2 regions of the Undibacterium sp. GW821-FHT11H02 genome follow, and region 1 is predicted to be linked to the other one. Evidence: predicted binding sites of a transcription regulator. Region 1 holds the regulator's gene; the other holds the start of a gene.

Region 1 (11,063 bases):
TGGCACAGGCACGTCACCACAATCATCGCAATGAATGATAGGGATAGGTGTGCCCCAATAACGTTGACGAGAAATACCCCAATCGCGCAAACGCCAGGTGGTTTTCTTTTCGCCTACGCCTTTGGCGACGAGGTCGGCAGCAACTGCATCAACCGCCGCTTTGTAAGTCAAACCATCGTATTTACCAGAATTAACCGTAACGCATTTTTGTTTGTCGCCATACGATTCCGCCCAAGCGTCCGTGGTGAAGGTTTCACCTTCGACTGCAACGACTTGTTTGATCGCGATATTGTATTTTTTAGCAAACGCAAAATCACGCTCATCATGGGCTGGCACGCCCATCACAGCGCCATCGCCGTAAGTCATTAACACGTAATTACCAACCCAGACTTCAACCTGTTCGCCCGTCAACGGATGCGTGACGAATAAACCCGTTGGCAAACCTTCTTTTTCTTTGGTCGCCATTTCGGCTTCTGTGGTGCCACCGGCTTTGCATTCTTCGATGAAGGCGGCTAACTTTGCATTGTTTTTTGCAGCAACCGTGGCGAGTGGATGTTCGGCGGCGACTGCGCAGAATGTCACGCCCATAATCGTGTCAGGACGAGTCGTGAAGACATACATCTTACCGTCTTGCACCAGCGCACCGGATTCATCTTTAATCTCGTGACTAAAAGCAAAACGCACCCCTTCGCTCTTACCTATCCAGTTACGTTGCATAGTACGTACTTGATCTGGCCAGCCATCGAGTTGATCAATGCTAGACAAGAGCTCTTCTGCGTATTGCGTGATACCGAAGTAGTAGCCAGGAATTTCGCGTTTTTCGACTACTGCACCAGAACGCCAGCCTTTACCGTCGATTACCTGCTCGTTCGCCAACACAGTTTGATCAATCGGGTCCCAATTCACGACTTGCGTCTTTTTGTAGGCGACGCCTTTTTCCAGCATCTTCAAGAACAGCCATTGATTCCAGCGGTAGTAATCTGGATCGCAAGTTGCTACTTCGCGCGACCAGTCAAATGCCAAGCCCAGAGGTTGCATTTGTGATTTCATGTCTTCGATATTCGCGTAAGTCCATTCAGCGGGCGATTTTTTGTAGGCAATCGCTGCATTCTCGGCAGGCAAACCAAAGGCATCCCAGCCCATAGGCATTAAGACGTTATAACCTTTCATGCGTAATTGACGCGCCAACATGTCGTTGATGGTGTAGTTACGCACATGACCCATGTGTAGTTTGCCAGATGGGTAAGGCAACATGGAACAGGCGTAGTACTTACCTTTGGGGAAACGTGGATCGTTTTCTACCGTTTTAAACGCATTGGTCTCTGTCCAATGGGTCTGGGCGGCTTGTTCAACTTCGGCTGGGCTATATTTTTCTTGCATGACGATTCGATTGAAGAAATGAATTAAATTGGGGGAAATGCGATGTTCACTAGAACCTTAGATTATAAGGCTAAAGCACTACTATTTGAGGGAGCGAGGGGAGAAAAAGCGGGCTTTTACTTACTTTTTCACGGAATTTGAAGCATTCTGCGGAGATGATTTTGTTTGCGAGCTCACTGATTTTGCCTCGGTAGCAAATCCTATTTTATTCAAGCCATTATTCTGCGCGGCCGCCATCACTTGGGCGATTAATTCAAAGCGCGTTGATTTATCGGCGCGTAACAAGATTTCTGGCTGCGGCTTTTGCTTGGCAATCAATGCCAGGCGCTTTTCAATATCGTCTAATTGCACCAACTCAGCGTCCCAAAACAAAGCACCTTGGGCATCAAAAGAAAGTGTCACGGTGTCGATATTCTGTGGCACGGCCTCTGCTTGCGCCGATGGCAAATCGAGACGCACAGCATGATTCAGCAAAGGTGCGGCAATAATAAAAATGACTAACAACACCAACATCACATCGACCATAGGCGTGACATTGATATCCGACATGGCCGTCATCGGCTTTCCTGAATTACCACCTAGGCTTTTGAATTGACCGAATCCCATAGTGACTTTTTATGTTCAGTTGAGCTTAGTTACACTTAGTGAAATAAGCATGCAAATCAAAAGCAAAACCATCTAACTCAGCAAACGTGATGCGATTAATACGATTGAAAGCGTTATAAGCCAGCACAGCTGGAATCGCCACCATCAAACCAAGTCCCGTCATCACCAAAGCCTCACCCACTGGGCCTGCCACTAAATCAATTTGAATCGCCGACGAGCCTGAGACGGCAGTCAGCGCATGATAAATACCCCAAACTGTGCCCAATAAACCAACAAATGGCGCTGTCGCACCTATCGACGCTAACAAAGTCAAACCAGACTCTAAACGTACGGTGACGCTGGTGAGTTCTTCACGCAAAACACGCGTCATGACATCAGCAACATCCGTGTTTACCATCATTGACTTAGCGCGGCTTTGAGGATCGGAGGCAGCAAGTCCCTGCTTCGCTAATGGCGTGTAGATGTTCTCTACATCAGAAACGCTTAAAGAGTTCACAGCATCTTGCATAGTCGGCGCTTGCCAAAATGAATGTAGCGCCGACGTGCCACGACGTATGCGCCAAAACGACCAAGATTTAGAAAAAATCGTGAACCAACTGACTAAAGACATCAAAATCAAAAGCAATGCAACCGCACGCCCTAGCGTATCAAGTTGTATCCAGTATTGGCTGATAGTGATAGGCATAGTTCGGTCTCTGCGCTTAGTTCAAACCTAAGACGTCATACATGTCGTACAAACCGGTAGTCTTATCAGCGAGGAAACGTGCTGCACGCAAACTGCCATGGGCATAAGTGACGCGACTAGAAGACTTGTGAGTAATTTCTACGCGCTCGCCAATACCAGCGAACAACACCGTATGATCACCGACGATATCGCCGCCACGAATCGTGGCAAAACCGATGGACGATGGGTCGCGTTCGCCGGTCACGCCTTCGCGGGAGAATACACCCACTTCTTTCAAATCACGACCTAAAGTATCCGCAATCACCTCACCCATTTTGAGCGCGGTACCGGATGGGGCATCGACTTTATGGCGATGATGCGCCTCGATAATTTCTATGTCATAACCGTGTGAGAAGCTCTTGGCCGCCATTTCTAAAAGCTTCAGTGTGACATTCACACCGACACTCATGTTAGGTGCGAAAACAATGGCGGTTTTTTTGGCAGCTTCAACGATTGCGGCTTTGCCCGCATCATCAAAACCCGTAGTCCCGATAATCATTTTGATGCCGTGGTCAGCACAATATTTCAGATGCTCTAAAGTACCTTCTGGACGTGTGAAATCAATCAAGAAATCTGCATTTGCCAGGCCTTTCGCCAATTCAGACTCGATTAACACGCCTGTGAACTTACCCAAAGACAAACCCGCATCGGTACCTAAAAAAGCAGATTGTGGAATATCCAAAGCACCAGCCAAATTCGCATCATCTGCGGCGGCTATGGTTTCAATCAACATTTTACCCATGCGGCCGGAAGCACCGGCTACAGCAATTTTCATTCCTGACATAATTAACTCGACTTATTTTTTCTTAGGTGTTTCAGACGTAGGCATGGATTCGATGCGAGATGCGATAGCGGAATTGGTGATGTGTGCCAAATACTCTTTCTCGGTAGGCAAGTTGCCGCCTTCGAAACGCTCAACGGTATTGGATTTAAAGAAAATCGCCAGACGACTGGAAATCACTTCGCCATTCGGTTTCAACATACGGAAAGGATAATCCCAGCGATCTTCATGGAACATATCGGTCAACAGTGCAGTCCCCAATAAGAAGCGCACTTGCTCACGAGTCATGCCTTCTTTCAACTGAGATACCATTTCTTGCGAAACGAAGTTACCTTGCTGTACAGAAATGCGATAAGGAGAGATCAGACCAAATAATTTATCAAAACCCGATGGTTTTACGATTTGTGTGCCTTTGGTCGCATTGGCATCCGCTTCTGCAACCACAGTCTTCTGACTGGCACAGCCAGTGACCAAAACCAAAACGGCCGCTGTACCGAATACAGCCAATTTGCTCTGGGATTTCTTAAATACGTTCAATGGCATAAACTACCTCAAATTTTCAAGCAAGAATGTCGAACCGGAAAAACTTCAGATAAGATAACAGAAATTTCTACCTAGCTCTAAAACCCTATATCATAAAGCACTTAGCCTTCTTTTGACTGAAAACATGACAAATAACACGCCCGACCTGAAAGCCAGCGGACTGAAAGCCACTTTGCCACGTCTGAAAATCCTGGAAATTTTCCAAAACAGCTCGGTTCGTCATTTAACGGCCGAAGATGTTTACAAGATCCTGTTAACAGAAAATATGGACGTAGGTCTAGCCACGGTCTATCGCGTGTTAACCCAATTTGAACAAGCTGGCTTATTACATCGCAATCATTTTGAGTCTGGGAAGGCGATTTTTGAACTAAACGAAGGCTCACATCATGATCATTTGGTCTGCTTAGATTGCGGACGAGTGGAAGAATTTTTTGATGAGCAGATTGAAAAACGTCAACATGCAGTGGCGGAAGAGCGCGGATTTTCAATTGCTGAGCATTCCCTGGCGCTGTATGGAAATTGCACCAAAGTGAATTGCGTGAATAAAAAGTAATCTACTATAAAGTTTAAAGCATAAGCCAAGAACAAACTCCAGCTCTTAATAAAAAGCTAGCCTTGCATGAAATACAAGGCTAGCTTTTTGTTTGCAAATCTATTCGACATCAACTATCCGGATAGCAATTTACTATTAAATATTAGACTCCCCCGCCTATTTTGGCACTACGAGCAGCACGTACTTTAAGCGCTACCATTTGCACCGTATCCAACACTTTCTTGGCATTAAAGGGTTTAATAATATAGCCACTGATACCGCTTTTTACGACTTCAGATACTGTTTCTTGGTCTTTATTCCCTGTCACCATTAGTACAAAGACATCCTGCATTACCATGCGTATGCTTCTTAAGGCCTCAACCCCATTGACTTTCGGCATGACCACATCGAGCAAAATAATATCGGGATGTAAGCGGGTCGCCATTTCTAAAGCGCTATCACCGTCCAAAGCTTCACCGATCACGTTATAACCATCGTGACGCAAAATCACACGCAAGGTTTCGCGTGTCATATCGTTGTCGTCCACAATTAATACTGAGATATCTTTATTGTCTGCCATTTTGAACACGCTAATTGAGGTTTAATTAATTTTTTGCCGAATCGCTTATTGCATCACTTCTTATTCAGAACATAAGCAGTTTAGCAGGCTAATGATTAAGTGCATTCGACAATAACTTTGCAGTGATATCCACAATGGGAATCACGCGCTCGTAGGCCATCCGGGTCGGACCAATTACACCCAGAGTGCCCACAATACGTCCATTCACTTCATAAGGCGCAGTCACAATACTCATTTCTTCCATTGGCACTAGCTGTGATTCACCACCAATAAAGATACGCACGCCAGACGCATTACTAGACACATCTAATAACTGCATTAAACCACTCTTTTGTTCAAATAAATCAAACAAACGCCTTAAGGAAGACATATTCGATGACAGATCACTGACATTGAGCAAATTGCGTTCACCTGAGATGATCATATCATCTGCATTCTCGGCCATAGCCTGACTACCAGCTTCTAAGGCGGTCTGCATCAGTCGATTCATATCACCTTGCAATGCGCGTAATTCATGCTTAATACTCAAGCGTGCCTGGTCAAAACTTTGTCCGGCAAAATGCTGATTCAAGTAATTCGCCGCCTGAATTAATTGCGATGGTGTGTAATCCACATCCGTCAATAAGAGGCGATTATGCACTTCGTCATTTGGGGCCACCACGACCAACAAAATACGTTTTTCTGACAAACGCAAAAATTCAACTTGCTTGAAGATGGATTCCTGTTTCGCGGTCATCACTACACCCGCAAATTGCGACAATGAAGACAAAACTTGCGCTGCGTTAGCAATGATTTTTTGTGGTGAACCCGTCATGATTGATGATTGCAAACGCGCACCTAATGCCGTTTCCAATACCGATTCATCGATATCCTGCACCGTCAATAACTGATCAACAAAGACCCGATATCCACGTGGTGTCGGAATCCGCCCCGATGACGTATGTGGGCTGGTGACAAAGCCCATTTCCTCCAGATCTGACATGACATTCCGTATGGTCGCTGGCGACAGCTCCAGGCCAGAAATTTTCGAAAGCTCACGTGAGCCTACCGGCTGGCCATCGGCAATATACCTTTCCACCAGAGCTTTGAGTAATGTTTGAGCGCGATTATCGAGTTGCATATTTTTATATTAGGCTAGCTTAAGCAGAAACACCCCATTGTTACGTAAACTAAGCTTAATTTATTTATGATCTTATAGATTGCCTTATTAATTATCCTACTTGTTGCCAAAGTCGGCATGTCAACTCAGTTTCAGCAACAATTCTTGCAAATCTTTCACAATTAAATCCGGTTTTATATCTAAGCCTGTCTCAGCAAGCGCAAGTCCGCGTCGGTTAACCCAAGCCGCAGCCATCCCCACTCGTTGAGCACCCTGCACATCCAAACGCAAATCATCACCAATATACATGAGCTCGTTAGGGCTTAGTTTCAAGTGTTCTATCATGGCACAAAAAATCTTGGGATCGGGCTTAGCGCAGCCAAATTGATGTGCCGCCAACGAAACAGAAAAGTGCTGGCTTAAGCCTATCGCAGCTATATCGGCAAAACCATTTGAGATAGAACCTAAGACATAATGTTCTTTGAGTGCATCAAGGGCCGGCATCACGTCATCAAAAAAATCCACCTTATTGCGCGCATGGGCAAAAACTTGCATGGCCTCATCGGCGAGGCTAGGATGGGCATCGTGCTCGCTAAATACTTGCTGCAACAAGGTATGGCGCAAAGCCCAAAGGTCGTAGCTAAAACGCGGATTTGTAGCAACTAGGGCCTGACGTCGCTCGCGCAAGGCTTCTATCGTATAGGTTTCAACCACCGAGGGCAGTTGTGTTGCAATCCACGCATGCAGAGTCGATTCGGCGTGCTGAATCACGGGCACGACCGGCCACAAAGTGTCATCAAGATCAAATATCAGGGCTTTGATGCTCATAGTATGGACTAGCTTTAAGATCAAATAAGTTCAGTGCAATTCAAAAATACGCGGGCTTTAATCAAAGGCGCTCTGGCTACCTATAAATCAGCAATCGCAGCGCGCAAGTCAAAAATACCTTGCTTAGCACCGCACAGAGTTAATAAATATTGTCTATACATAGCAGGTATATGGCGACCAGCCAGCGTTCCCAGATCTCGCAACCAGCCAACTGGATAGTCAGACTGATATAAAGGCGTCATGATACGACTCACCATTTGATAGTAAGCAATATGTTGACTACGCCTACGCGAATAATTGGCAAAAGCTGCTATAAGCGAATTCTGCCCCATGGCTGGGGTCACATCCGCATTTTCTATACATTGCGCCAAAATCCTCGCATCAATCAAGGCCATATTCGCGCCCTGTCCCAATTGCGGACTCATCGCATGCGCGGCATCGCCTAAAACAACAATACGATCCTGATGATAAGACGCCAGCCGGACATCAGCGTATTCAGCAATTGCAATCGCAGCCTCAGGAACACTAGCCAGCCAATCTGCCACTTCCGGCCACACTTTACGGATACGTTCGATCAGGCCAGGCAAACCCGCCAACCGATATTCGGCGAACGCTGATTTAGGCAAACTCCAAAACAAAGAGTAGCAGGTCTTGTTTGTCGCGGGATTAAGCCCCGTTGGCAATACGCCCAACATAAGGTGAGCTCCACGATAGCGTTGCATCAGGATATGTGGGAAAGGCCAATCTTCTTTATCCAACACTGCCCAATATGCACCCCAGGGATACGGCCTGTGGCTTTGGACTATATCGAGTTGATCGCGCAATAAGGAACGCGCACCATTCGCGATGATAAGTCCATCGGCCTGCAGACTTCCACGTTGATGCTGGATGTACACACGCTGCGCGTCTTGCGTAAATGAGCTGATGCCATTTCCCAGATGTATCGCCACGCCCAAGTCCTGCGCACATTGCCACAATATCTGATGTAGATGGGCCCTATGAATGCCCAATCCAAACCAGTCTCGTCGCACAAATTGGTAATGTAAATCCAGCGTCTTCCATGTCCCGGTATAGCCTTCAAGGCTGCGCACTATTGCCGCCTTTTCTTTTACGGCATCCAACAAGCCCAAACTCAGCAACATCGCCTGTCCACTAGGCTGCAACAACAAACCAGCCCCCACCGGTGTAGGATCGGCGACCTGTTCATACACGTCGACTTGATTCCCCTGACGAGTCAAAAAAATTGCCGAAGCCAGTCCGGCGATTCCTGCACCAGCGATCACGATATGGGTCATAGAAAAATCATTTTTGACATAGCGCCTAAAGGCATTAAATTGCATTAAATTTCGTTGAATCGATACTCAATTATACGTAGAACTTAGATGAAACTAATACAAAGCTCAACACAGTGCGGGTTCTGCCCGGGACTGATACCGATTTATAATGGCGAGCGCCTGACCTAAAACGCAAAAAATGATCGAAGAAAGACTGACAATGACTATACATATTCAACAAGCGACGATACAAGACCTTCATTTGATTGCCCCCTTATTTGACGCTTACCGCGTGTTCTACCAACAAACCAGCGATGTCGAATTAGCAGAAAATTTTTTATCCGAACGCCTACAAAAAAACGAGTCCATCATTTTTTTTGCTATAGACGAGATGGAGCGCGGCTTGGGCTTTGTGCAGCTTTATCCAAGTTTTTCTTCTGTGTCCGCCATGCGTCAGTGGACTTTAAATGATTTATTTGTCAGTGAAGCGGCCAGACGCAGCGGAGTCGCCCGACTCCTTATGAATCGCGCGCGCCAATTTGCTATCGACACAAACGCAAAGGGGCTATTTTTAGAGACTGGGCATGACAATATCAGAGGACAAACTTTGTATGAATCGCTGGGCTACAAAAGAAATTCAGAATTTTTCTATTTTCTCGATCTACGAAATGTTGATAAGTAAGTAGTTCTCATGTCACAAACGAGCTATGAAAATTCCTATCTCTGCAACAAAGCATGAGCTTTGCTGCTATGGAAACATCCAGTTCAGCAAGAATAGTGTAATCTAAAGCCTTCTTCAAAATCCGGCAGCTTCTCTATGACAACAACCACAAAAACCGTCGCCTTGATTGGTAAATACAATGCATTAGGCATGGGTGAGTCGTTGAATGAATTAGCACATTTTTTAGCCGAAGCGGGACACGCTGTCCTGTTTGACACAGATTCTGCACAGAATTTAGCACTAAACGAATTTCCCGCAATGTCAGTCGCCGATATTGGTCGAAATGCAGATGTCGCGATTGTTTTAGGTGGTGATGGCACCATGCTCGGCATCGCCAGGCAGCTCGCGCCTTATGACGTCCCCTTAATTGGGATTAACCAAGGCAGACTTGGATTTATTACTGATATTCCGCGCGATCAAATGATTCCCGCAGTCGCCCAAATTTTAGATGGCAAGCACGTCGCAGAACAACGCTGCATGCTGGAAGCGATTGTGGTACGTGATGGTGAACAGATATTTAGCGGCGTCGCTTTCAATGACATCGTCTTATCACGCGGCGCAGGCTCAGGCATGATCGAATTACGGGTCGAAGTTGATGAGCATTTTATGTACAACCAGCGTTCAGATGGCTTAATTGTTTCTACACCAACAGGCTCCACCGCGTATGCCTTGTCTGCGGGCGGACCACTCCTACATCCTAGCTTAGGTGGCATCGCGATGGTACCGATTGCGCCACATGCCTTATCAAATCGTCCCATTGTGCTGCCAGAAACCAGCGTGATACGAGTAGAAATTGTGGCGGGTCGCGATGCCAGCGTGAATTTTGATATGCAGTCATTCGCCAACTTAAATCACAAAGATCAAGTCGTCATCAGCCGCTCCACCCACCACATCACCTTTCTACACCCAGAAGGTTGGAACTATTACCATACCCTGCGTGAAAAACTACATTGGAATGAGTACCCATCGGTTGAAGGTGCACTTAACTAAATTTTGTCCCACAAAGTCCTGTGCATAAATACAGTGCTTTCCAAGCTCATACTGTCTGCTCTAAGGTAAAATAAGCTCGCCTTTCGGCTAATTTTTATCACAATGCGGTATTTACCCATTTTACTTTTTCAAATCGAAACCTATGCTGCGCACGCTTGCTATTCGTGATTTTGTTATCGTCGATACGATAGAACTAGAATTCTCTGCTGGCTTCACGGTCTTTACTGGTGAAACTGGTGCTGGCAAATCGATACTGATTGATGCGCTGGCCTTGGCTTTGGGGGGCCGCGGCGATGCCAGCATGGTACGAGAAGCTGCACAAAAAGCCGATATCTCTGCGGAATTTTCCTGCAATGCAGAAACCACGGCTTGGCTCAGGGATAAAGATTTTGCCAGCGAAGATGGACAACTCATCATACGTCGAGTCATCGACAACGCAGGTCGCACTAAAGCCTATATCAACGGCATTACCGCAAGCGCAACACAGCTACGTGAACTCGGTGAGCTTTTAGTCGATATTCATGGTCAACATGCCCACCAGTCTTTATTGAAGAACGATGCGCAACGCAATCTACTTGATATGCAAGGTGGCTTACAAGCCGATGCGGCTGAAGTTGCGCGCTTGTATAAGCATTGGCGCAATCTCGCAAAGCAACGTGAAGAATTTGAGCAAAACGCAAAAAATATTTTGCAGGAACGGCAGCGCCTGGAGTGGCAAGTCGGTGAACTCGACAAATTGCAGCTTAAAAAAGGTGAATGGGAGTCCATCAATCAAGAGCATAGCCGCCTCGCTCATGCAGCCAGCCTGTTAGAAGGGGCGCAAGAAGCAGCCGATCTGATCTCTGAATCTGAACATCCTTTACTGTCGCAGTTATCTGGACTACTACAGAGAATCAGCAAGTTGGAAGAATTTGATAGTAAATTGAAACCCGTTATTGAATCACTTGATTCCGCACGGATTAATTTACAAGAATGTTCTTATGCTTTAAACGATTATCTCGGACG
Region 2 (11,063 bases), on a different contig from region 1:
GCAAGTTGGCGCGCCTGGCTTAGCCCCAACTGAGGCACGCGGCGTCAATTATTTGTTGGAAGTTGATAACGAAGTCGTTGTGCCAGTCAATAAGAAAATCCGCATTATCACCACCGCCAATGACGTGATTCATGGTTGGACGATTCCAGCCTTTGGCGTAAAACAAGATGCGATTCCAGGTTTCGTTCGTGATACTTGGTTCAAAGCAGAAAAAATTGGTACTTATCGCGGTCAATGCGTTGAATTATGCGGTAAAGAGCATGCCTTTATGCCTATCGTGGTGCGCGTTGTATCTGATGCAGATTACACCGCCTGGGTCGATGGTAAGAAAAAAGAAATGGCCGCGAAAGCCGATGATCCAAGCAAAGTTTGGACGGTAGATGAGTTGAAACAACGCGGTGAAAGTGTCTATGCTGCCAATTGCGTTGCTTGTCATCAAGCAAACGGTAAAGGTGTTCCAGGTGCATTTGCTGCACTCGATGGCTCCGCTATTGTGAACGGACCGAAAGCGGCACAGCTCAATATCTTGTTGAACGGTAAAGCCGGTATGCCAGCATGGAAAGCAACTTTGTCTGATACAGAAATTGCAGCGGTAATTACTTATACCCGTAATAGCTGGTCGAATAAGGCAGCAGAAAATATCGTCCAGCCAGCCGAAGTTTTGGCTGCGCGTAAGTAATTGAACAGGAGATAGAGATGAGTAATACAGCAGTTGATCACGCACACGATCACTCTCATGGTCATGACGACCACGCCCACGATCACCCACATGGCTGGCGTCGTTATTTGTTCGCGACCAATCATAAAGACATTGGTAATTTGTATTTGTGGTTCGCTTTCACGATGTTGATGGTCGGCGGCGTTATGGCATTGGCAATTCGTAGTGAATTGTTTAAGCCTGGTTTGCAATTAATGGAACCGGAATTCTTCAATCAGTTGACTACCATGCACGGCTTGATCATGGTTTTCGGTGCGATTATGCCGGCCTTTGTTGGATTTGCTAACTGGATGATTCCTTTGCAAATCGGCGCATCCGATATGGCATTTGCCCGTATGAATAACTTTTCGTTCTGGTTGATGCCACCTGCTGCTTTGTTGTTGGCTGGCTCCTTCTTCGTTCCAGGTGGCGCAACTGCTGCTGGCTGGACTTTGTATGCACCATTGTCGACCCAAATGGGACCTGGTATGGATATGGCGATTTTTGCTGTACATATCATGGGTGCGTCGTCCATCATGGGCTCGATCAACATCATCACAACGATTTTGAACATGCGCGCTCCTGGCATGACTTTGATGAAGATGCCAATGTTTTGCTGGACATGGTTGATCACAGCTTACTTGTTGATCGCGGTGATGCCAGTGTTGGCAGGTGCAATCACCATGACTTTGACAGATCGTCATTTCGGTACTTCTTTCTTTAATGCTGCTGGCGGTGGTGACCCAGTCATGTACCAACACATTTTCTGGTTCTTCGGACATCCAGAGGTGTACATCATGATTTTGCCAGCCTTCGGTATTGTTTCTCAGATCATCCCAGCATTCGCACGTAAGCCTTTGTTTGGTTATGCATCGATGGTGTATGCAACTGCTTCCATCGCGATTTTGTCTTTCATCGTTTGGGCGCATCACATGTTTACAACTGGTATGCCAGTCACAGCGCAGTTGTTCTTCATGTACGCAACGATGTTGATTTCTATCCCAACTGGCGTGAAAGTATTTAACTGGATCGCAACGATGTGGAAAGGTTCGATGACTTTCGAAACGCCTATGTTGTTTGCGGTGGGTTTCATCTTCGTATTTACCATGGGTGGTTTCACTGGTTTGATCTTGGCTGTTACACCTATCGATATCCAGTTGCAAGACACTTACTACGTGGTCGCTCACTTCCACTATGTCTTGGTGGCGGGTTCTTTGTTTGCCTTGTTTGCAGGCTACTACTACTGGGGACCAAAATGGACAGGTTTTATGTACAACGAAGCGCGCGGCAAGTTCCACTTCTGGGCATCGTTGGTAACATTTAACATTACTTTCTTCCCTATGCATTTCTTGGGTCTCGCAGGTATGCCACGTCGTTATGCGGATTATCCAGCGCAATTCGCTGATTTCAATATGATCGCTTCATTCGGCGCATTTGGCTTCGGTTTGATGCAGGTGTACTTCATTTTGTTCGTGGTGATTCCATCGATCAAAGGTGGTAAACCTGCGGATGCAAAACCATGGGAAGGCGCAGAAGGTTTGGAATGGACAGTACCAAGTCCTGCACCGTTCCATACGTTTGAAGAACCGCCTATCGTTAAGTGATTCATGAAGTGAGTTACTAAGTAAGCCGTTAAGTAGGCCACTAAGTAAGCCGCTAAGTAAGCCATCAAGTAATTAATGAAACTAAGCCCGGCGCAAGCTGGGCTAGCCAGAAAATGAAAAACCAAAAGAAAAGTAATCTCACCACAGCATTGATTTTGGCATCGGTCGTGTTGGTGTTCTTCATTGGTATTTTTGTGAAACAGACTTTGTTTCGTTGAGCTTGAATCGGAATACGCATGTTGGATGAACTAAAGCCGGAAAATAAGCAAGAGATGTCAGAAGATCAGGCTGAAAATAAGAAGCTCAATTTTCAGATGTTGAAGAAATTGGTGATCATTGCCATAGTGATGTTCGGTTTTGGCTATGCTTTGATTCCAATTTATAAGCAGATTTGTGAAATTACTGGCATCAATATTTTGACGCCAAAGGACATATCTGCTGATGCGGTCGTGAATTCTCAGGTTGATAAAAGCCGTTTAATTACCATTGAGTTCGATGCAAATACGCAAGGCCCGTGGCGTTTCAGGCCCACTGTGTCTAGCTTGCAAGTGCATCCCGGTGAAATGGCGCAAGTGGTGTATGAAGTCGTGAACAAGCAATCTTATAAAATGGATGCACAAGCGATTCCTAGTTATGCACCGCAGCAGGCAGCGGCATTTTTCAAGAAGATGGAATGTTTTTGTTTTAAGCAGCAAACTTTAGAAGCAAATGAAGCTCGACAAATGCCTGTATCATTTTTTATTGATCCTGCGTTGCCAAAAGATGTGAAGACCATCACTTTGTCTTACACTTTTTTTGAGGTAGGTCTAAAAGCTGAGTCTGGTAAAGCTGGATCATAGAGATAGGCAAGTGATGGATGACTTAAAGCAGGCAAGCAAACGTAAGGCATCATTTCTGGCGACGATGAAAGCGGTACTCTGGTCGTTTCTAGGCATACGCAAGAAAAGTGCTTACGAAAAAGATGCGGCGCAGTTGAATCCGGTGCATGTCATCATTGCAGGTTTGATAGGCGCGGCGATTTTTATTACGATCTTAATTATGATCGTAAAGAACGTCGTAGCGAAGTAAAGATATTAGTTTAGGACTTACACAAAACAGAGGCTAGCGTTGTTGTGTTCGTCTCGTCGTGAAATTGCACTGTCTTAGGCTTCACGCCCCCGATACAAACATTCGAGGGCAGGCTCGCCAGCGCAATTTTAGGTAAGCCCTATAGTAAATATTAGTTAATAAATTAGTTAATAATTGAGTTTAAAAAATTGTATCGGGAGATGGAAATGAGTTCTCATAACACTAGTGCACCGTACTACTTCGTGCCAGGTCCTTCACAGTGGCCAGTATTAGGTGGCATTACTTTATTGCTGACTATGCTTGGTGCATCCGCGTGGGTCAATGGCGCAACCTGGGGTGCCTATTTGAATTTTGCAGGTATTTTCCTGACCTTAGTGGTTTTATATAAATGGTTTGGTGACGCTATCGCTGAATCTGAAGGTGGTAAATACAGTGCTCGCATTGACACTTCCTTCCGTTGGAGTATGAGTTGGTTCATCTTCTCTGAAGTGATGTTTTTTGGTGCGTTCTTCGGTGCTTTGTTCTACGCGCGCAGCGTCACCATGCCGTGGTTGGCAGATCTGGATCACAAAGTGTTGTGGCCTGATTTTGCTGCGCATTGGGGCAATATCGGTCCTGCTGGTACTGTTGAAGCGTTTAAGACCATGGGACCATTCCCAATTCCAACGATTAATACCGCATTGTTGTTGGCATCTGGCGTGACTTTGACGATCTCTCACCACGCTTTGCGCGAAGGTCAGCGTTCCAAGACAGCTTTTTGGTTGTTCGCGACGATATTGTTGGGTGCTGTGTTCATGGGTTTCCAAGTCTATGAATATATGCATGCTTACAGTGAATTGAATTTGAAACTGACTTCTGGTATTTACGGTTCAACTTTCTTTATGTTGACCGGCTTCCACGGTTTTCACGTAACGATGGGTGCCATCATGCTGTCAGTTGTCTTGTATCGTTTGATGAAAGGCCACTTCACTGCAGATCATCATTTTGCATTTGAAGGCGCCGCTTGGTACTGGCACTTTGTTGACGTGGTTTGGCTAGGTTTGTATGTGGTCGTGTATTGGCTGTAATGACAAGATGTAATTAAACAAAAAGCCGCACTCAGTGCGGCTTTTTGTTCATAGAGAGCTTAGGTCTTAGTGTATGCCGGTTGGTTGTATCAAACCGAAGTGATGCGCGATCAGGATCAGGATAAACAGACTTATCGAGAAGCCTACGCGAAAGGCTAGGGCTTTCACCGTGCGGTTGCTCTTACCTTTATCCTTCATCAGGTAGACTAAAGCTGAGCCCAGACTGAAAAGTATCAGTAAGAAGGCGATGGCGACCAGGATTTTCATATTAACCACTTTTTCTGCAAAACCTCTATTGTAATGCTTAAGTCTGTCTTGATCCGTATCCTACCTTTTGTCGTGACCGCTTTGTTGTGTGCACTGGGTATCTCGTTGGGGAACTGGCAGACCCGACGCGCGGAGGAAAAAGAAGTCTTAGCGCAGCTCATGCAGGAACAAATGCGTAAGCCCGCGTTAAGTGTTACTAATGAAGTCGTAATAGCTGATTTACCCGCATTTCAACGTTTGAAATTGCGCGGTCAGTTTGTCCGCAGTTGGCCTCTGTATCTCGACAATCGACCGCTAAATGGGGTGGCGGGTTTCTATGTTTTGATGCCGTTCAAACTACAAGATAGCGATGTAACTATTCTGGTCGCGCGTGGCTGGCGTCAGCGCAATCCGGTAGAACGCACTAAAATGCCGGAGCTTGTTACCAATGAGGGAATGGTAGAACTTGAAGGTGTGATTCGCGATCATTTAGATCGCACCATGCAGCTTGGGCAAAGCGATGCTTTAAAGCCAGGCGCGATTGTGCAAAGTTTATCTTTGGATGAATTGCGTAAGCAAAGTAGTTTAAAAATGGTCGACAAAGTGCTTGAGCAAACCTCGGAAGCGAACGATGGTCTGGTGCGTGACTGGCCTAAACCTTCCGCTGGCGCCGATAAGCATAGAGCGTATGCATTTCAATGGTATGGATTGGCGCTGATGGCAGCCATCTTTTTTGTAGTGACAGGAATTCGTCGTGGAAAACGTAGACAATAGAAAAATAGCAGGTCGTTGGAAATTATTTGCCGTGCTCGCTGTATGTGCGGCACCGATGATCGCGTCCTACTTTACTTATTATGTGATTAAGCCAACTGGGCGTAATAATTACGGAACGATTATCGATCCGCGCCAGTATCCCATGCCTGAGCTTAAGATGGTGAGCGAGGAAGGAGCAAAGCCTGTGGCTTTGAGTGAACTAAAAGGTAAATGGATGATGTTGCAGGTTGACACAGGAAGCTGTGCTGAGGCGTGTCAGAAAAAGTTACTCGAAATGCGACAGTTGCGTTTGGCGCAAGGCAAGGCGATGGATCGTATCGAGCGGGTTTGGTTAATTACCGATACTCAAGCTATTGATGAAAAAATGAAACCTGGTATAGCTGGCACGCATTTGTTACGCACCGATCGCGCTGCGTTGGAGAAATGGTTGCCGACGGATGCCGGGACACAAATTCAAGATCATATTTACTTAATTGATCCCTTAGGTAATTTGATGATGCGCTTCCCTAAGGATGCTGATCCCAACAAAGTTAAGAAAGATCTTGGTAAATTGCTCAAAGCTTCAGCCATCGGCTAGGCGCTTGGCTCTTTTATCTAACGCTGTTTGATCCGACCTATTATGTTCATCCAAATCGCTATTTATGGACTATTGATTGCCTTGTTTCCTTTGGCAATCGTTTGGGCTTCCAAAGACAACAATAAGTACCGCAAGTTGATCGCGGTCACTTTATTTCTTACTTTTGACCTGATCGTGTTTGGTGCATTTACGCGCCTGACTGATTCAGGTTTGGGCTGTCCCGATTGGCCAGGTTGTTATGGCCAAGCCAATCCTTTTCAGGCGCATACAGAAATAAAAGCGGCAGAAGCTTTAATGCCTACCGGTCCGGTGACGGTGATGAAGGCCTGGATAGAAATGATACATCGCTATTTGGCGACCTGCGTTGGTGTCTTGATTACTGCTCAGATGATAATCGCCTGGTGGCGTCGGTCCAGCTTGCGCCATTCACCTTGGTTAGCGACAGTGTTGTTCGTCTTAGTGCTGGTGCAAGGCGCATTTGGTAAATGGACCGTCACAATGAAGTTGCAGCCGATTATTGTGACTATTCACTTATTGTTGGCGTTGACCTTGTTGTCACTGCTGGTTTGGGCTTGGATGCGCGAATCGCCCTCGGTAGAAATTGGTATCCAAGCCTGGATGCGAACTTTAATTCCCATCGTGTTCTTGGTGCTACTCACGCAAATAGCATTGGGCGGCTGGGTCAGCACGAATTACGCCGCATTAGCTTGTCATGATTACCCGTCTTGTAACGGTGAAGTGATACCTGAGTTGGATTTTGAGCATGCTTATGTCTTATGGCGCGAATTGGGCAAAACTGCCAGCGGTGATTATTTGCCTTATTCAGCGCTAGTGACTATACAATGGGTGCATCGTAGTTTTGCCTGGATCGTTTTCTTGAGCTTGGGACTGACTGCCTTCCTATGCCGTAAGCATGAAACTCTAAAAAGCAATAGCAACGCTATCTTGGCCGTGCTCGTGGTGCAATTCTTAAGTGGCGTGGCGACAGTTTATTTTTCCTGGCCTTTAGCCATTGCGGTTTTGCATAATGCGGGAGCGGCCTTACTTGTGCTGCTGCTGAGCATGTTAAACTATCGCGTTCGCGCCAGCACTTAAGTTAGGCGTTATTTGAACTCTTAATCGCCGTCCCCGATCGCCTCTACATGACTAAGTCCAGTAATTTAAATAATCGTTTTTTTCAATATCTTGCCCTGACTAAACCCAGGGTCACACAGCTCGCAGTGTTTTGCGCTGTGATAGGTATGTTTCTGGCGACGCCAACGCTACCCAACTGGGAGCGTGTGGTCGCTGCAACGATAGGTATATGGTTACTCGCAGGTGCTGCTTTTGCGGTTAATTGCCTGGTCGAGCGCGAGATTGATGCGCGTATGGCACGCACAGCACGTCGCCCCAGTGCGCAAGGTGAGTTGAGTGCCACTCAAATTATGGTCTTCTCAGCAATCATAGGTGGTGCCGGCATGTGGGTGTTATATGCCCTGGTAAATCCTTTGACGATGTGGTTGACCTTCGTCACCTTCGTTGGCTATGCCGTCATTTACACCATTATTTTGAAGCCCTCCACACCGCAGAATATTGTGATTGGTGGTTTATCTGGCGCCATGCCACCGGCTTTAGGTTGGGCGGCAATTGCCAATGAAGTACCGATGCAAGCCTGGTTGCTGGTCTTGATTATTTTCGTTTGGACGCCACCGCATTTTTGGGCGCTTGCGATGTATCGCCGTGATGATTATGCAAAGTCGGGCTTACCTATGCTGCCGATTACGCATGGCATGGAATTTACGGGCTTTCATGTTTGGCTGTACACCATCGCCTTATTTGCCACAACATTGTTGCCCTATGCTGTCAAGATGAGTGGCTTGATTTATCTGGTGAGTGCAGTGGTTTTAGGCCTGGGGTTCTTATGGTATGCATGGCGTATTTATCGTCATTACGATGACGTATTGGCGCGCAAGACCTTTACCTTTTCTATCGTGTATTTATCCTTGCTGTTTGTCGCACTTCTGGTCGACCATTACATAAAGCTGTGATATGAAAACCTCTTTTTTGTCTTCACCTTGGACTCGCCGCAGCTTATTGAGTTTTTCCTTGGTGTCTGCGTTTAGCTTAGTCGCTTGCAATAAGACGGACACCGCAGAAAAATTCATCAATACTGATCTGACGGGCTTACCCTACGGTAAAGAATTCACGCTCACTGATCAGAATGGTAGAACACGTACTTTGCAAGATTTTAAAGGCAAAGCAGTGGTCTTGTTTTTTGGCTACACGCAATGCCCGGATGTCTGTCCGACCACGATGTTTGATATGGCCAAAGTGATGACGCAGTTAGGACCTTTGGCTGACAAGGTGCAAGTTCTTTTCGTCACAGTCGATCCTGAGCGCGATACGCAAGCTTTATTGGCTGCCTATGTACCTAACTTTGATAAACGTTTCCTGGGCTTATATGGAGATGCAGCGGCAACTGCCAAAGTAGCTAAAGAATTCAAAGTGTTCTATCAAAAAAGTGCGGGTAGTACGCCTGAAAATTATTCCATGGATCATACTGCAGCAAGCTATGTGTTCGATCCAGAAGGTCGTATTCGTCTTTATGTGCAGTATGGACAAAAGCCAGAGGCGATCGTGCATGACTTAAAGATTTTGCTGAAATAAGTAAGCGATTCAAAACGCTCAGCACAAAGAAAAAGGCACTCAATTTAACTTGAGTGCCTTTTTTATTCAGCTTGAGAGCGGATACTACATCGCTTAAACCTTATGCATAGCTGCTTAAAGAGCCCTTCATTTTTTTCAAGGCTGCGCTTTCGATCTGACGTATGCGCTCGGCTGAAACGCCATATTCATCGGCCAGGTCATGCAAAGTTGCGCCAGAGCCATCATCATTTTGTAACCAGCGTGATTCGATGATATGGCGGGAGCGTGGATCCAGTTTGGCTAATGCAGATTCCAAACCTTCACTTTGCAAACGGTCATATTGCTGCGCTTCAATGACGCGGGTTGGTTCTTCTGCTTCTGTTTTCAGGTAAGCGATAGGTGCAAATTTTTCATCTTCGTCATCGCTGGAACCATCTAAAGCCACATCGCGACCCGACAAACGCATTTCCATTTCGATTACGTCTTCACGTTTGACATCGAGTTTGCTCGCCAAGCTGTCAATTTGAGAAGGTGTCATGGAATCCAGACCTTCTTTGTTCGAACGCAGATTAAAGAACAATTTACGTTGCGCTTTCGTCGTCGCGACTTTGACCAAGCGCCAGTTTTTCAAGATGTATTCATGCATTTCGGCCTTGATCCAATGCATAGCATAAGACACCAAGCGTACGCCTTGGTCAGGATCAAAGCGTTTGACCGCTTTCATCAAACCAATATTACCTTCTTGAATCAAATCGGCATGAGGCAAACCGTAACCTAAATAACCACGCGCGATAGAGACCACCAGGCGTAAGTGGGACATAACCAATTGCTGCGCGGCGTTGAGGTCGTTGTGTAATTTTAATTTGGTCGCGAGATCAATTTCTTCTTCGTGCGACAGCATAGGCAAACGATTGACGGCAGAGATATAGGCATCAATATTGCCTAGTGTGCCAGTGAAACCCAGTGCTAAAGCTGTGCTGTCCGAAGAATGCAAAATGCCTTGTGCTGATGTTTGTGTCATGTTTCCTCCTGATATCAAATCAGATTATTTCCGTAATGCCGTACCAAAAATTATTTCTCAGTACTTTCAAGTTCTAATATTAGCACTCAATCGGGATGAGTGCTAATAATCTGTTTGTTTTGTCGAATTTCAAGGGGAAATGTATAAAAAGTCTAATTTTTTACCGATTTGTTAGCGCACTTATTCGTGCCTTTAAAATACGATTGAAATCGTAGGGGGAATCGCTAAGTAATTGATCTTAATGTGGAATTTTCGATAATTGACGTCGTACGGACAGATAGGCGCCACACAGGCCTAAAATTTTGCTGACCGCGATTAAACACAGACTTGGTAGGAGCCCGAGCGGGCTGAGGTGAAATTCCGACGCATACAATTTCGCGAATTCAGCGATGGCCTGATTTAATGGCTGTAAAGATAAGGCGACTAAACCCAATGCCAAACCACCCGCCAATACGCCCAGCATCGCCCCCGTGTAGTAATAGGGCTTATGAATGAAACTATTGGTCGCGCCTAACATGCGGCTGACGCTGATTTCGGCCTGATGCGAAATCACCTGCAAGCGGGTCGCATTAAATACCACCACGATCACCACGACTGCCAAAGTGCCAGCCAGAAATAACAAGGCCATCTGCAATACTTGCAATAATGCCGCCAGACGTTTGACCCATTCCGAGTCAACTTGCACGACATCGATATTGTCCAGGCCGCGCAAGGCGGTGGTGAGTTGTTCTGCTTTGTTGCTATCCGCATTCGCTAAAGACAATACATAGGCATCCGGTAGTGGATTGCCACCTAAAGTCGCAAGCACTTCTGCCAGACTATTCGTGCCTTCCATGGCAGCCAGCGCTTTATCCTTTGGAACAAATTTTACTTTGGCACTGACTTTAAGTTCTTTCAATACTTGCTTAATCGGTGCTGCCATCGCTGCCGCGTCGGTGCTAGCTAAGTCAGGTTTCAAAAATACACTGATTTCAGGTTCGATAGAGAGTTGAGAGGCGACTGGGCGTATATTTTCTAATACCGTTAGACCCGCGATAGGCAAAGCCAGTGCAATCGCGACCACCAATACATTGAACAGAAAGTTGCCGGGGGCTGCTCGCAAATGGGTCAGCGCAGCGCGTGAAGCGTAGGCATGTTGGCGAAACCAGTTAGTCATAATGAATTCTATCCTTACGATTCTTGTTCAGGCATGTGCCATTGACGTGGACAGCGTAGCGTTTGGCGCCATCACTGTAGCTGGAACTGAGGGAATAGCAGCAGACGTCCATGAATCAGTGACCTCACCTTTACTCAAATAAATAACGCGGTTCGCTTGTTCCAGAAATTGCTCATCGTGACTGGAAATGATGCAAGTGACACCCGAGCGTTGAAAGGCTTTTAACGC

What was found. Region 1 encodes HrcA, which represses chaperone genes, less so after heat shock. Its sites were predicted from a motif close to TTAGCACTCNNNNNNNNNGAGTGCTAA; they were not measured.
Region 2: the regulator HrcA is predicted to act here: its motif matches at 9,759-9,785, upstream of rpoH (RNA polymerase sigma factor RpoH).

The regions. Positions count from the first base shown of each region.
Region 1 covers NZ_JBXARG010000011.1:29,726-40,788, reverse strand. Annotated here, with positions in the region: gene leuS (leucine--tRNA ligase) at 1-1,380, opposite strand, end outside; gene AC1RR2_RS12365 (ExbD/TolR family protein) at 1,501-1,986, opposite strand; gene AC1RR2_RS12360 (MotA/TolQ/ExbB proton channel family protein) at 2,012-2,671, opposite strand; gene dapB (4-hydroxy-tetrahydrodipicolinate reductase) at 2,688-3,494, opposite strand; gene AC1RR2_RS12350 (outer membrane protein assembly factor BamE) at 3,507-4,034, opposite strand; gene fur (ferric iron uptake transcriptional regulator) at 4,159-4,587, shown strand; gene AC1RR2_RS12340 (response regulator) at 4,730-5,146, opposite strand; gene hrcA (heat-inducible transcriptional repressor HrcA) at 5,235-6,266, opposite strand; gene AC1RR2_RS12330 (HAD family hydrolase) at 6,387-7,073, opposite strand; gene AC1RR2_RS12325 (FAD-dependent oxidoreductase) at 7,154-8,413, opposite strand; gene AC1RR2_RS12320 (GNAT family N-acetyltransferase) at 8,568-9,029, shown strand; gene AC1RR2_RS12315 (NAD kinase) at 9,165-10,058, shown strand; gene recN (DNA repair protein RecN) at 10,201-11,063, shown strand, end outside.
Region 2 covers NZ_JBXARG010000002.1:130,053-141,115, forward strand. Annotated here, with positions in the region: gene coxB (cytochrome c oxidase subunit II) at 1-679, shown strand, start outside; gene ctaD (cytochrome c oxidase subunit I) at 697-2,301, shown strand; gene AC1RR2_RS02870 (cytochrome oxidase small assembly protein) at 2,415-2,519, shown strand; gene AC1RR2_RS02875 (cytochrome c oxidase assembly protein) at 2,574-3,140, shown strand; gene AC1RR2_RS02880 (DUF2970 domain-containing protein) at 3,154-3,369, shown strand; gene AC1RR2_RS02885 (cytochrome c oxidase subunit 3) at 3,576-4,436, shown strand; gene AC1RR2_RS02890 (twin transmembrane helix small protein) at 4,503-4,703, opposite strand; gene AC1RR2_RS02895 (SURF1 family protein) at 4,737-5,456, shown strand; gene AC1RR2_RS02900 (SCO family protein) at 5,437-6,033, shown strand; gene AC1RR2_RS02905 (COX15/CtaA family protein) at 6,076-7,128, shown strand; gene cyoE (heme o synthase) at 7,176-8,060, shown strand; gene AC1RR2_RS02915 (SCO family protein) at 8,062-8,679, shown strand; gene rpoH (RNA polymerase sigma factor RpoH) at 8,780-9,679, opposite strand; gene AC1RR2_RS02925 (cell division protein FtsX) at 9,918-10,835, opposite strand; gene AC1RR2_RS02930 (cell division ATP-binding protein FtsE) at 10,863-11,063, opposite strand, start outside.